Regions from separate parts of the Saccharopolyspora sp. NPDC050389 genome, predicted to be linked through region 2. Evidence: riboswitches for the same ligand, from Rfam matches in the RefSeq annotation. Region 2 holds a riboswitch; each other region holds the start of a gene.
What was found. A riboswitch is a leader RNA that binds a small molecule or an ion and turns the genes downstream of it on or off. The one in region 2 is predicted to bind thiamine pyrophosphate.
Positions count from the first base shown of each region.

Region 1: it holds a riboswitch for thiamine pyrophosphate, as region 2 does, so the genes downstream of both, AB0I53_RS10420 (cytosine permease) here and thiD (bifunctional hydroxymethylpyrimidine kinase/phosphomethylpyrimidine kinase) in region 2, are expected to answer to the same signal.
Region 3: it holds a riboswitch for thiamine pyrophosphate, as region 2 does, so the genes downstream of both, thiC (phosphomethylpyrimidine synthase ThiC) here and thiD (bifunctional hydroxymethylpyrimidine kinase/phosphomethylpyrimidine kinase) in region 2, are expected to answer to the same signal.

Region 1 covers NZ_JBFAKG010000012.1:74,972-79,720, forward strand. The annotation lists gene larE (ATP-dependent sacrificial sulfur transferase LarE) at 1-68, opposite strand, end outside; gene AB0I53_RS10410 (VOC family protein) at 283-666, opposite strand; gene AB0I53_RS10415 (helicase HerA-like domain-containing protein) at 852-2,354, shown strand; TPP riboswitch at 2,403-2,516, shown strand; gene AB0I53_RS10420 (cytosine permease) at 2,507-3,832, shown strand; gene AB0I53_RS10425 (helix-turn-helix transcriptional regulator) at 4,080-4,749, opposite strand, start outside.
Region 2 covers NZ_JBFAKG010000002.1:225,313-230,061, reverse strand. The annotation lists gene AB0I53_RS02395 (NIPSNAP family protein) at 1-16, opposite strand, end outside; gene AB0I53_RS02390 (hypothetical protein) at 15-200, shown strand; gene AB0I53_RS02385 (hypothetical protein) at 291-1,031, opposite strand; gene AB0I53_RS02380 (hypothetical protein) at 1,244-1,501, shown strand; TPP riboswitch at 1,549-1,643, shown strand; gene thiD (bifunctional hydroxymethylpyrimidine kinase/phosphomethylpyrimidine kinase) at 1,631-2,428, shown strand; gene tenA (thiaminase II) at 2,709-3,419, shown strand; gene AB0I53_RS02365 (polysaccharide pyruvyl transferase family protein) at 3,870-4,749, opposite strand, start outside.
Region 3 covers NZ_JBFAKG010000105.1:49-4,797, forward strand. The annotation lists gene thiC (phosphomethylpyrimidine synthase ThiC) at 76-1,719, opposite strand; TPP riboswitch at 1,712-1,834, opposite strand; gene AB0I53_RS41775 (Uma2 family endonuclease) at 1,920-2,570, shown strand; gene AB0I53_RS41780 (peptide deformylase) at 2,571-3,149, opposite strand; gene AB0I53_RS41785 (DUF3263 domain-containing protein) at 3,469-3,768, shown strand; gene AB0I53_RS41790 (LytR C-terminal domain-containing protein) at 3,768-4,409, shown strand; gene AB0I53_RS41795 (AAA family ATPase) at 4,457-4,749, opposite strand, start outside.

The DNA.
Region 1 (4,749 bases), on a different contig from region 2:
AACGCCACCACGAGGGCCTCCTCCGCGCCGATCCGTTGCCGGAGCCGATCGAGTTCGGGCACGCTCACGGTGGCACTCCTTTCGTCCGCCTTCGGCCGTCCGGCGACGGGAACGGCGTCACGGTCCGGACAGGTGGTCTGACCACACTCTAACCGGATTCGGCGGAAGATCCCATCCCCCGGAGCACGCGCCGGACGTTCTGCCAGGTCAGCGGCCGTGAGTACTTTGGGTCGCTATGGCAACCCAAAGTGCTCACGGGGTCTGACCAGGCGAAATGGGTGGTTAGCGGCCGCTGCCGTAGGGCTTGGTGAGGATCTCCAGGACGTGGCCGTCGGGGTCGTCGAAGTAGACGCCGCGGCCGCCGTCCCGGGTGTTGATCTGGTTCGGCTCCTGATGCGCCGGGTCGGCCCAGTGCGGCAGCTCCTGTGCCTTGATCCGCGCGAAGATCTCGTCGAACTCCGCGTCGCCGACCAGGAACGCGTAGTGCTGCGGGACGATCTTCTCGTCGGTCTCCAGGTAGTCCAGCGTGACGTCGTTGCTCGTCTGGACGCACATGAACGGACCGAACGGTTCCGGATCGGGGAGGCCGAGCAGGTCGGCCACGAACCGCGCGTGGGCGACCTTGTCGGACGTGGCGACGATCGTGTGGTTGAGCTGGACTGGCATGGCATTCTCGCTTTCCTCGTCGTGCTCCGATGTTCCTGAGGCTAGGAGTTACACCAAGGTCGAGGTCAACCCATGTCGTCGCCCTACTCGCCGGAGCATCGCTCGTCCGGGTGGCGAACCGCCCGGGCGGGTGCCCGGCGGCATAGCGTCGAGAGGGCTGGAACCGGCGAGGAGCGGAGGGCGCGGTGGCGGACAACGCGGCACGGGAGATCGCTTCGGGCTACGCGACCGAAGGCGCGGCGGTCGAGCTCGGCGCGGTGGTCGTCGACGGCTCGGTCGATGCCGCTGCCGCCGTGCGGATCCCGCTGGCGACGATGAACCGGCACGGCCTGGTTGCGGGCGCGACCGGCACCGGCAAGACGAAGACGCTGCAGTTGCTTGCCGAACAGCTGTCCGACGCCGGCGTGCCGGTGCTGCTGGCGGACGTCAAGGGTGACCTCTCCGGCCTGGCCAGCCCGGGACAGGGCGGGGACAAGGTGACTGCCCGCGCCGCCGAGGTCGGCGACGACTGGCGGCCCGCGGCGTTCCCCGCCCAGTTCCTGTCGCTGGGCACCGGCGGCCGGGGCGTGCCGATCCGCGCGACCGTGACCAGCTTCGGGCCGTTGCTGCTGGCGAAGGTGCTCGGCCTGAACGCGACGCAGGAATCGACGCTGGGCCTGATCTTCCACTGGGCCGACGAGCGCGGGCTGGCGCTGCTGGACATCAAGGACCTGCGCTCGGTGATCCAGTACCTGACCGGCGACGAGGGGAAGGCCGAGCTCAAGGGCATCGGCGGGGTGTCGGCCGCCAGCGCGGGCGTGATCCTGCGGGCACTGTCCAATTTGGAGTCCCAGGGCGGCGACGAGTTCTTCGGCGAGCCTGAGCTCGAGGTCGCCGACCTGCTCCGGCAGGTCGACGGCAAGGGCGTGGTGAACCTGCTGGAGCTCGACGACGTGCAGGCCAGCCCGGCGCTGTTCTCGACGTTCCTGATGTGGCTGCTGGCGGAGCTGTTCGAGGAGCTGCCGGAGGCCGGCGACCTGGACCGGCCGAAGCTGGTGTTCTTCTTCGACGAGGCGCACCTGCTGTTCAGCGACGCGTCCAAGGCATTCCTGGAACGCATCGAACAGACCGTCAAGCTGATCCGGTCCAAGGCGGTGGGCGTGTTCTTCTGCACGCAGCTGCCCACCGACCTGCCCAATGCGGTGCTCTCCCAGCTGGGCGCCCGCGTCCAGCACGCCATCCGCGCGTTCACCCCGGACGATCAGAAAGCCTTGGCGCGCACGGTGAAGACCTATCCGACGACCGAGCACTACGAGCTGGACGAGGCGCTGACGACGCTGGGCATCGGCGAGGCGATCGTGACGGTGCTCGCCGAGACGGGCGCGCCGACGCCGGTCGCGTGGACCCGGCTGCGTGCGCCCCGCTCGCTGATGGGCACGATCGGCGAGGACGCGGTGCGGGCCGCCGCCGCTTCGTCCGATTTGCACGGAAAGTACGGGCAGGCCGTCGATCGGGAATCAGCCTACGAACTTCTGGCGAAGAAGATCGCCGCCGCGCCCGAGCCGCCGGAAACGCCGAAGAAGCCGGACGAGGCCGGGTTGCTGGAGAAGGCGATGGACAATCCCGCGGTGCGGTCGTTCTTCCGCTCGGCGGCGAGCGCCCTGGGGCGGGAGATCACCCGGGGCCTGTTCGGCAACCGCCGCCGGTGAGCCGTACCGGGCTGGCATCGGTCACCTGATCGGGGTAAGGTGTCGCCGACTTATCCACGCGGGAGCTCGGGCGAACCGGGCTGAGAGGGTGGCACTGCACGCGCCACCGACCGCAGAACCTGTCCGGATAATGCCGGCGTAGGGAGCTGTTGATGGCGCTTGACGTCGATCGTGCCGAAGTTCCGCACACCCTGGACGAACCGGCACCGAAGACGCTCGGCGTGCTCGACCAGAGCGCGTTCTGGGGCAACCTCGGGGTGAGCCTGCTCGGCTTCAGCGGCGCGCTGGCCGTGCTCGCGCCGGCCGGTGTGCCGCAGCTGTCGTTCGCCGCCGCGGTCACCGCGTGCGTGGTGGGCACTGTGATCGGCAGCATCATGGTCGGCCTCGCGGCGGTTCCGGGAGCGCGCACCGGTGCGCCCGCGATGATGCTGCTGCGCGGCCTGTTCGGCACCAAGCTGTCGTACCTGCCGACCGTGCTGAACATCCTGCAGCTGGTCGGCTGGGGCACCTTCGAGCTCCTGGTGATCGCGCAGGGCGCGGAGGCGCTGTTCGGCGGCGGCCCGCACTGGTTGTACGTGCTGGTGGCCGGTGCGCTGACCACCGTGCTGACGTTGCGCCCGCTCGGCGCGCTGCGCCTGCTGCGCCGCTACGTCAGCATCGCGGTGGCGATCGCGATGGTGTACTTCTTCGTCCAACTGCTGCGCCAGCCGCTGCCGGACATGAACACCGGTTCCTGGCAGGGCTTCTGGCCCGGCGCGGACGCCGCGCTGGCGGTCGCGGTGTCCTGGATCCCGGTCGCCTCGGACTACTCGCGGCACTCGAAGTCGGTGTCCGGCGCGTTCACCGCCGCGACGGTGGGCTATTCGGTCACCCAGATCGCCTGCTACCTGCTGGGGCTGCTCGGGCTGGCGCTGGTCGCCGGCGACTCGGACAGGGTGTTCGACCCGATGCTGGCGGTGCCGCTCGGGGTGATCTTCTTCGGCATCCTGGTGCTGCGCGAGGTCGACCAGTCCTTCGCCAACACCTACTCGACCGCGGTTTCCATCCAGAACCTGCGGCCCAGCGCGGACCGCCGGGTGCTGTGCGTGGTCATCGGAGCGTTGATCACCCTGCTCGCGCTGACCCTGGACATCGCCCAGTTCTCGAACTTCCTGCTGCTGATCGGCTCGGTGTTCGTGCCGATGTTCGGCGTGCTGGCGGTGGACTACTTCGTGCACGGCCGCCGCCGCAGCTACGACCTGTCCGCGCAGGCCCCGTCCCGCTGGGGCATGCTGCTGGCCTGGTTCCTGGGCTTCGCGGCGTTCCAGCTGATCAACCCGGGCGAGCTCGGCTGGTGGAGCCGGCTGTGGACCGGGCTGCGGGACGCGATCGGCTTCACGGTCCCGACGTGGATGAGCGCCGCGCTCACCTCGTTCCTCGTGGCCGCCCTGGCGGCCGCGATCATCGGCGCCTTCCGCCGTCGCGGCGCGGAAAGCTGAGGCTATAGAGGCTGTTTTGGATGTGGTGACGTGCGGTTGTGGTAACGCGGGCGTTTTGTCTTTGAAGCGGCGCAGCCGCTTAGCCCACCTTCGCAACTCGCACCGCCGCGGGTTCTCAGGGGTCTTCTCGCGAGGACAGCCCCGACGTGGTGAATTGGTCATTCATGATGTCGGGGATCCCACAGCGAGAAGACCTCTGAGGTTCCGCCACCCGCACCGCTACGCAGGACGAGTTTGGAAACAGGCTCTATACCGTTTCCCGGGCGCGCATCGCGAGCAGCTTGATCGAGTTCTCCGAGCCGGAGCCGTCCGCGGTGGTGACCACGACCACGGACTGCTCCGGCGAGCGGGCGGGCACGAGGATCTGTTGCGCGACCGTGAGCGCGCCCACCAGCGGATGACGCAGCTCGTACTCGTCCGCTTCGCACGGTTTGACCCGGTGATCGCTCCACAGCGTCGCGAATTCCGGGCTCTTCATGGACAGTTCGCCGACGAGTGAGGCCAGCACGGCGTCCTCGGGATGCCGTCCCGCGACCTGCCGGAGGTTGCCGACCACGGCGCGCGCTTTGCGCTGCCAGTTCGCGTAGAGGTCGCGGGTGTGCGGGTCGAGGAACAGCATCCGGGCCAGGTTCGGCCGATCCGCCGGACGTTCCGGAGCGGTTCGGTCGACGTGCCCGGCCAGCAGCGCGTGCCCCAGGTCGTTCCAGGCCAGCACGTCGGTTCGCCTGCCGAGGACGAGCGCGGGCACGGTCTCGAAGGAGCGCATCAGGTCGCGGGTCATGGGGTCGAGCCGCTCCGGCGGCGGGCGGCGTTGCGGCCGAGGGCGTTGCGCGGCGAGCTGGCGCAGGTGTTCGCGCTCGTGCGCGTCGAGCCGCAGAGCTGCGGCGATGGCGTCCAGGATGGCGTCGGAGGCATTG
Region 2 (4,749 bases):
ACACCTGCTCCGTCATGACCGCGACCGTAGCGGACCTTCCCGACAATTCCGGGGCATCAACCGGCCAGGCGGGTGTCGAGCTGGCCGAGGTCCTCGAGGAATCAGACGTGCCGCCCGCGGTCGGATTCACGGACTGGGCCGAGACCATCAGCTGGGCGGTGTCGGAGACTGAGCGGTCAATGGTCAATGGTCAATGCTGAACCCGATCCACAACTGAGCGGCGGTTCCCTGGAAAGCAGAAGTCCGCAGCTCCGGTAGAAGCTGCGGACGGGATTTCGGCGGAATGCGGTTCAGACCGGGCGGACCACCAGGCCGTTCGGCTCGGCGGTGAAGGTGACCGCGGCTTCTTCGAAGTCTGCGATCGGCAGTTCGTCGCGGACCAGCCGGTGCGGCGCGTCGAAGGCCTCCACCCGGATCTTGCCGGTGGTCAGCGTTCGCTCCGGGAAGTCCACGCCGCCGACCTTGGCCTGCAGCTCGCTGCCGTGCACCGTGATGGTCAACCAGCCGCCGGGCACCGTCAGCTGCTCACCGTCGTAGGTCAGGGTCAGCCGGCTGGCGGCGGGATCCTCGGAGCGGACGGCGACGTGCGAGATCGCGACGTCGCGCTGGCCGGAGTCGCCGGCCAGGGCGATCACGTCCCGCGTGGCCTCCTCGGCCGCGCCGTCGCCGGGCTTCGGCGTGAGCACCGGGGCGCGCAGTTCGGCGGCCACCCGGTAGGGCTGCCACGATCCGGCGCCGATCAGGTTGACCACCGCGGTGATCTCGACGTCTGCCAGCAGCCGAGCGCTGCCCGGAGCCGGGGTCACCTCGACGGCGGCGACGTCGCGCCGGTTCAGCAGCTCGCGCAGCGCTTTCGCGCGCTGCCTGCTGTTGCGGTCGAATCCGCGGGTGATCGCCACCGTCCCCGAACCGGCGGCCGCCACGGCGGCTTCGGTCAGGTCCGCCAGCGGGGCCCAGATCCGGGCGGGATCCTCCGGCCGGGGTTGCCGGCGGGAACGGGCGAAGCTCGGGGCATCGGTCGTGGTTTCCATCATCAACCACTTTAGTCCGCGATGAAGGTTCACCTTGCCTACCGGTGGGGGCCTTCACGGTGTGAATTCGATCGCTGTGCCGGATCGGCCCGGGGCGATGTGGGCCGATCGGCGCAGACCGTCGGCTCGACGACCGGAGCGTTCCGGCGGCCGAATGGTCTTGTCGCGCGGCGCACTCGGGGCAATGCTGGGGCGATCATCGAGGGGGCGAGATGACCGAGGTGCACTTCCCTGAACTGGGCCGACGGGAGGCCGGTCGCGGTCCGTCGCGCGGAGTGCTGGTGTGCTGGCTGGTCGCGGACGGCAGCCGGGTGTGCGTGGGCGACCGGTTGGCGGAGGTCCGGGTGGGCGGCGACTGCTGCGGCCGGACGATCGGCTGGGTTTCGGCGCTGGCCACCGGCACGTTGTGGCATCAGGTGCGGCCCGGTGAGGTGCTCACCGCCGGCGTGGTGGTGGGCCTGATCGACTGAGGCGGTGCCGGGCGTGGTCGTGGGCCGCCCGCGGTTGTTAGGTTGGTGGCAGTGACGCGGGGTGCCCGGCTGCCGGGCTGAGAACAGACCCGTTGAACCTGACCTAGCTCGTACTAGCGGAGGGACGTCATGGTTCCCAATGTGCTGACCATCGCCGGCACCGACCCCAGCGGCGGCGCCGGCGTGCAGGCCGATCTGAAGACCTTCTCGGCGCACGGCGCCTACGGCATGTCCGTGATCACCGCGCTGGTCGCGCAGACCACCACCGGGGTTTCCGAGGTCCACGAGGTGCCGCCGGAGTTCATCACCGCGCAGCTGGTCACGCTGCTCGACGACGTGCGGGTGGACGCGGTCAAGATCGGCATGCTGGCCAACGCCGAGGTGATCCGCGCGGTGATCGAGGTGCTCGACCGCTACGCGCCGCCGCACGTCGTGCTGGATCCCGTGATGGTCGCCAAGAGCGGCGACCGGCTGCTCGCGCCGGAGGCGGTCGGCGTGCTGCGCGAGGAGCTGCTGCCGCGGGTGGACCTGATCACCCCGAACCTGCCGGAGGCCGCGGATCTGCTGGGCGAGCCGGAGCTCACCGATCCCGCCGACATGCCCGCGCAGGCCGAGCGGCTGGCCGGGCTGGGCGCCAAGCAGGTGCTGCTCAAGGGCGGCCACCTCGACGGCCGGTCCAGCGTGGACCTGCTGTACGGCGACGGGATCGCCGAGTTCCTGTCCAGCGAGCGGGTCACGACCACCAACGACCACGGCACCGGCTGCACGCTGTCGGCGGCGATCGCCGCGCTGCGGCCGCAGCGGGCGGACTGGCTCGAAGCGGTGCGCGAAGCCAAGGAGTACCTGACCGAGGCCCTGCGCGCCTCGGAACGGCTCGACGTCGGCCACGGCCACGGCCCGGTGCACCACTTCCACCGCTGGTGGTGACCTTTTCGGCTTTCCAGGCTCGTTTTGCGTGGCGGTGCAAGTAGCGGCCCCCCTGCGGGAGTTACAGACGCCTTCTCGCTCTGGGATCCCCGATTTGTGTATGACCCAATACGCGGCATCGGGGCTGTCCTCGCGAGAAGACGTCTGAGAACCCGCGGCGGTGCAAGTTGCGTAGGGGGCTGAGCGGCTTCGCCGCTTCAAGAACAAAAGCCAAAACCGACTTCCCAAACACCTGTAAAGCCCTGAGTGCAAGGGCTCCCACACGCTACGAGAGGTTCTGATGAGCAAGCTGCCCGCTCCGCCCGCCGACGGTTTCTGCGCCAAGGCATGGGCGCACACCGCCGATCTGCAGCAGGCGATCGTCGAGCACCCTTTCAACGCCGCGCTGACCGACGGCACCCTGGACCGCGACCGCTTCGCGTTCTACATCGTGCAGGACGCGCGCTACCTGGTCGGTTTCGCGCAGGCGCTGGCGGCAGCCGCGACGCGCGCCGACAACGCCGAGGACGCCGCGTTCCTCGCCGGCGCTTCGCAGGGCGCGCTGGTCGAGGAGCGCCGGTTGCACGCCGGATACGTCGCGGAGTTCGGCCTGTCCGACGCCGAGATCGCCGGGATCGGCACGTCCCCGTCCTGCCTGGCCTACACGTCGTTCCTGCGGGCGAACGCGCTGACCGAGTCGTACCCGGTGCTGCTGGCGGCGATCCTGCCGTGCTTCTGGGTGTACCAGCACGTCGGCACCGCGATCCTGGAGGCCACCGGAGGCGCCGAGGGCCACCCGTACCGGGCGTGGATCCAGACCTACGCCGACGACGAGTTCGCCGAGGCGGTGCTGACGGCCCGCGACCTCACCGACCGGGTCGCCAAGGGCGCGGACGAGGAAACCCGGCACCGGATGCTCGAAGCGTTCACCCGGGCCACGGAGTACGAGTGGCTGTTCTGGAACAGCGCCTGGATCAAGGAGGAATGGCCCACCGCCCGCTTCCTCGGGTAAGGATTTCCAGGCTCGGTCTGCGCAGAAGAGCGGGTGCCGGAATCTCAAGCGTCTTTCTCGCTGTGGGATCCCCGGCTGCCCTCGCGAGAAGACCTCTGAGAACCCGCGGCGGTGCCGGTTGCGAAGCCGGGCTAAGCGGCTGCGCCGCCTCAAAAGAGTGACAAGTGAAACCCGTTGCGGCGTGGGAAGAATCCGCACCGGCTCGGTGTGACCGGGCACACATGTTGCGCCGTTAACGTATCGTCCGGTGCAGCGATGCTCTCAGCGAGACGCCCGTCCGGGCGAGGAGCAAAGCGTGGATTCTTCCACCCGTGGACGGAGTTTCGGCGGCCGTGGGCACTTCTCTTCTGATCGTCCTGGCGGGCATGCTGGTGCCCGTGTTGGCGGCTGCGCCGTTCTACATCGCCGACCGCCGCCGGCAGCGGGAGGACGTCGCCGCCGAGGAGTAGGTCAGCTCCCGTAGATCGCCTTCGCGAGTTCTTCCTTGCCCTGCTTGAGTTCTCGCAGCACGTCGGGCGCGAATCCGCCGCTGGTCGGCATGGCCGGAACCCGCAGCCCCTCGCTGAGCGTCCAGCCCGAACCGCGGTCGATCAGCGACCGGTGCTTGTTGGTGTAGTAGCCGGAGTTGATCGACACCGCGACTCCGTGGGCCCCGGCCGCCGCGGCCATCAGGTGCAGGTGGAACCGGCTGGACAGCCAGCGCTGCCCGGCCGCCGCCGGCAGCCCGGCGTCCATGATCTCGGCGAACGCGTAGAACCGGGCGCCCGGCAGGTCGTGCTCGACCAGCGCGAAGACCTCGCGGTCCACCCGCGGGATGCCCTCGACGATGCCGACCTGCTCGGGGCGCACGCCCCATTCGCCGAGCGTGTCCAGCAGGAATCCGGCCAGCGCGGGCACCGACACGTCGAGCAGGTCCGACTGCAGGCACACCATGACCTCGCGCAGGTCGTCGTCCCGGTACAGGCCGGGTTCGACGCCGAAGAACATGTCGTCGCCGGTGTGCGAGGCGGCGCTGGCCAGCGCGACCGACGGCTCGTCGCGCACGTCGACGACGTCGAACTGCGCGGCGAGGTTGCGCAGCAGCGGCTCCGCTTCGGGCGCGACCGGCCAGAATCCCTGACCGGTCATCACCGCTCGGCCGCCGGATCGGCGGGTCGCCGCGACCGCGGCCGCGAGCAGGCCGAGGTGGCGCGGCCAGATGCCGTTGACGAATCCGCCGCCGATGACGTGCACCAGGTCCACCCCGGCGGCCAGTTCGATGCCCGCCACCCAGCGCGGCGCCAGCCCAGGGTTTTCGATCGCGTGCTGCACGAACGACGCGACTTCCCAC
Region 3 (4,749 bases), on a different contig from region 2:
CCCGCAACGCTGTCCGGGGCGTTATAGCACCCCAAAACGCTCACGGGCGGTGACCTGCGGAAACGGTGCTCCGGTCTAGTCGGCCAGCGGGAGGTAGACCTTGCTGCCGGCCCCGGCGAACTCGTCCGACTTCTCCTGCATGCCCGCCTCGATCGCCTCGACGCTGGTCAGGCCGCGCTCCGCGGCGAACTTCCGGACGTCCTGGGTGATCTTCATCGAGCAGAACTTCGGCCCGCACATGGAGCAGAAGTGCGCCGTCTTGGCAGGCTCGGCGGGCAGCGTCTCGTCGTGGAAGGCGCGCGCGGTGTCCGGGTCCAGCGACAGGTTGAACTGGTCGGTCCAGCGGAACTCGAACCGCGCCGTGGACAGCGCGTCGTCCCGCTCCTGCGCCCGCGGATGCCCCTTGGCCAGGTCGGCGGCGTGCGCGGCGATCTTGTAGGTGATCACGCCGACCTTGACGTCGTCCCGGTTCGGCAGCCCCAGGTGCTCCTTCGGCGTGACGTAGCAGAGCATCGCGGTGCCCGCCTGGGCGATCATCGCCGCGCCGATCCCGGACGTGATGTGGTCGTAGGCGGGGGCGATGTCGGTGGTCAGCGGCCCGAGCGTGTAGAACGGCGCTTCGCCGCACAGCTCTTCTTCCAGCCGCACGTTCTCGACGATCTTGTGCATCGGGACGTGGCCCGGGCCCTCGATCATCACCTGCACGTCGTGCTCGCGGGCGATGTGCGTGAGCTCGCCGAGGGTCTCCAGCTCGGCGAACTGCGCGCGGTCGTTGGCGTCGGCAATGGAGCCGGGCCGCAGGCCGTCGCCGAGGGAGAACGTGACGTCGTAGTCGCGCAGGATCTCGCAGAGCTCGCTGAAGTGCGTGTAGAGGAAGCTCTCCCGGTGGTGCGCCAGGCACCACGCGGCCATGATCGAGCCGCCGCGGGACACGATGCCGGTGACCCGGTTCGCGGTCAGCGGCACGTAGCGCAGCAGCACGCCGGCGTGCACGGTCATGTAGTCCACGCCCTGCTCGCACTGCTCGATGACGGTGTCGCGGTAGATCTCCCAGGTCAGCGCGGCCGGATCGCCGTTGACCTTCTCCAGCGCCTGGTAGATCGGCACGGTGCCGATCGGCACCGGCGAGTTGCGCAGGATCCGTTCGCGGGTCTCGTGGATCCGCTTGCCGGTGGACAGGTCCATGACGGTGTCGGCGCCCCAGCGCGTGGCCCACACCATCTTCTCCACCTCCTCCTCGATCGAGGAGGTCACCGCGGAGTTGCCGATGTTGGCGTTGACCTTCACCAGGAACTTCTTGCCGATGATCATCGGCTCGCTCTCCGGGTGGCAGCGGTTGGCCGGGATCACCGCCCGCCCGCTGGCCACCTCGTCGCGGACCAGTTCGGCCGGGACTCCTTCGCGGGCGGCGATGTACTCCATCTCCCGCGTGATCACGCCGGCCCTGGCCCAGCCGAGCTGGGTCCGGTGCTCCCGGCCGTCGGTCCACCCCGCCCGCATCCGATGAAGTCCACTGTGGACGTCGACGGTGGCGTTCTCGTCGGTGTACGGCCCGGAGGTGTCGTACACGTCGAGGTGCTCGCCGTTGGTCAACTCGATGCGGCGGAATGGCACTTGCAGGCCGGATTCGGTGTTCCGGAACACCTTTCGCGAGCCGCTGATCGGCCCGGTGGTGATCTGGGTTCCGCTTTCGGACGCGTTCGGACGCACGTCGGCCACTGCCATCCACTCCCTACGCCGGCATTACCCGGTCAGGTTCATGCGGTCGGCGGCCCCGGAGTTCTCCAGCCACCCTCTCAGCCCGCTGTTGGTGCGAGCTCCCGCGGTTTTGATTTGTCGCGGCCGAGGCTAGCCCGGAGACAGCGGGCTGCCAACCCCGGTTCACCCCGATGACGGCAGGCCGGTTTGCCATTAGGCTCATGACCAGGGCGATCACAACGTTGTCAGGGGTGGTGAGTACGGTGCGTGATGACATCGATACAGGAGGTGACCGCGCTGTGACCGCTGCCCCTGCATACGTGGCCTCGGTGGAGGATGAGCTCTTTGAGGTCTGGGAAAGCCTGGACCTCCCCAACAAGGGCTGGCGCGCGGAGATCATCGAAGGAAGGATCGTGATTACGCCGCCGCCGGGAAACGAACACAACCTGATCGCAAGCCGCGTGCACCGGGTGCTGGCACGTGCGGTACCTGAAGATTGGGAGATCTTCCAGACTGCGGCAGTTGATACTGGGTTCGGCAACAACCTGTACATCCCCGACCTCGTTGTGATTCCGCAGGATCAGGTGGTCTCGCACGGCACGTACCTTGACGGGAGCAATGCTCTGCTGGTCGTGGAAATAACCTCGGCCAGTAATGCCGATGTCGATCGGACGACGAAGTTGCGTGGGTATGCGCATGCGGGTATTCCGCTGTATTTGCTGATTGATCGGTTCGCGAAAGACCAGCCGACGGTGACGCTGCACTCGCGACCGTCAAACGACCGCTATTGGGATCAACGCCGGGTGCCGTTCGGCGAACCGATCGGTATTCCCGAGCCCTTCGACTTGACCTTGGAAACCAAGGAATTCTGATCAGTCGTCTTCGGCGAAGGGATCGCCGGATTCCGCCGGATCCCAGGTCAGGCCGGGGATTCCCCAGCCGTTGCGGCGGATCATCTTCTTCGCCGCCCGGGCGTGGCGGCCCATCAGGCGGTCCAGGTAGAGGTGGCCGTTGAGGTGGTCGGTTTCGTGTTGCAGGCAGCGGGCGAAGAACCCGGTCCCCTCGACCTCGATCGGCTTTCCGTCCACATCGGACCCGGTGACCTTCGCCCGGTCCGCCCGGCCGGTCGGGTAGGACTCGCCGGGCACCGACAGGCAGCCCTCCCAGTCGTCGTCCGGATCCGGCATGGACTGCGGGATCTCGGAGGTGGTCAGCTCGGGGTTCACCACCACGCCGCGGTGCTGGACGCCCTCGTCGTCCGGGCAGTCGTAGACGAACACCCGCAGGTCGACGCCGATCTGGTTGGCCGCCAGCCCGACCCCGTTCGCGGCGGCCATCGTCTCGAACATGTCCTCGACGAGGGTGCGCAGCTCGTCGTCGAAGCGCTCCACCGGACGGGTGGGGTTGTGCAGCACCGGGTCGCCGACGACGCAGATCGGGTGAACAGCCATGGCCGGGACTTTAGCGGTTTCGGCATCCGGCACGCCGGGGTGCTCCGATCCCGCTACTCGCCGGTGTGATCCGCTCCCGCCGGGAATCCGGGCATGGTGTAATTGAGGGGGAATCACAGCTATGTGATTCCAGTGAACGCGGGAAGTCTCGAATCGCGAGGCGAGGAGCCAGATGGACGCCGCCCAAATGCTGACCGCGCAGGAGATCGCTCGTCAGTGCGAGCAGCTGGCGCGCCTGCAACAACGGCAGCCGAAATCCGAATCGGCACCCGCTCGGCGGTTGCGTCTCGCCGAGCCGATCACCCAGCCGATCGAGCGGATCGTCGAGCCGCCGCCGGTGCCGACCCAGCCGTTACCGCCGGATGGCGAGCTCACCGTGCGGGATCGGGGCATCCTGGCCTTCGAGTCGCAGTGGTGGAAGCAGGAAGGCGTGAAGGAGCGCGCGATCCGCGAGCTGTTCGACATGTCGCCGTCGCGCTACTACCAACTGCTGAACGCGTTGCTGGACAGTCCGGCTGCCGTGCGAGCAGACCCTATGCTGATCAAACGGCTGCGCAAGGCACGGGCGGGTCGGCAGCGCGCGCGGGCCGCCCAACGACTGGGAATCGAGTTGCACTGATGACTTCAGGGGAACCCACCGGACCGGCCAAGGCCAAGCTCATCGGCTTCGGTCTGATCGGGGTCGGTGCGATCGCGGGCGTCGTCGGCATCGCCACGCTGGTTTCCGGCGGTAGCACGTCGAACACGGCCCGACCGCTGCCCCCGGAACCGGGCAACAATCCGCCGATCACCTCGCTGGCGCAGAACCCGCCCGCCGAGTCCGCCGTGGTGCCGCCCGCCGGCACTGCGCCGGTCGCACCGCCGGTCGTGCCGCCACCGGCCACACAGGACACTCCGCCGCCCGCGCCGCCGCAGGGCAACCAGAACCACGACGTGCCGGTCGGTTCCGGCGACGTGACGGGCAAGATCCTGGTGCGGGTCTACAACAACAGCACGATCGGCGGGCTGGCGCACCGCGCCGCGGAGGACTTCCGGATCTCCGGCTACGACGTTCCGGAGGTCGGCAACTACTCGGCGGGACGCATCCCGACCACGACGATCTACTTCCGGCCGGGCACGGTCGAGGAGCAGCAGGCGAATGAGATGGCGGCCCACTTCGGGGCACGCGCCGAGCCCCGCTTCGACGGCATCCAGGACGCGACGCCGGGCCTGATCGCCATCATCACCAACGACTACAAGGGCGCGGTCGCCGCCAAGTGACCCGGCGCGAGACCGCGCGATTTCCCGCGAAATTGCGCGGTCGGTGGTCAGCCGCGGTTGGTGGCGTAGGCCTCCAGGGACGCGAGTTGGGCCGGGTCGAGGGAGGGGCGGACCGCCTTCCGGGCCGTGTCGAGGTGGGTGGCGGAAACCTCCGCCGCTGAAAGGGATTCGCGCATCGCCGTCAGGGCCGCCTCGCGGATCAGGGCCGCGCAGTCGGCTGCGGAGTAGCCGTTCAGCTCGGCGGCCTGCGCGGCCAAGTCCACATCGGACGCCAGCGGAGTGTTCTTCGCCGCCGCGCGCAGGATCGCTTCGCGGGCCTCCGCGTCCGGCGGCGGGACGT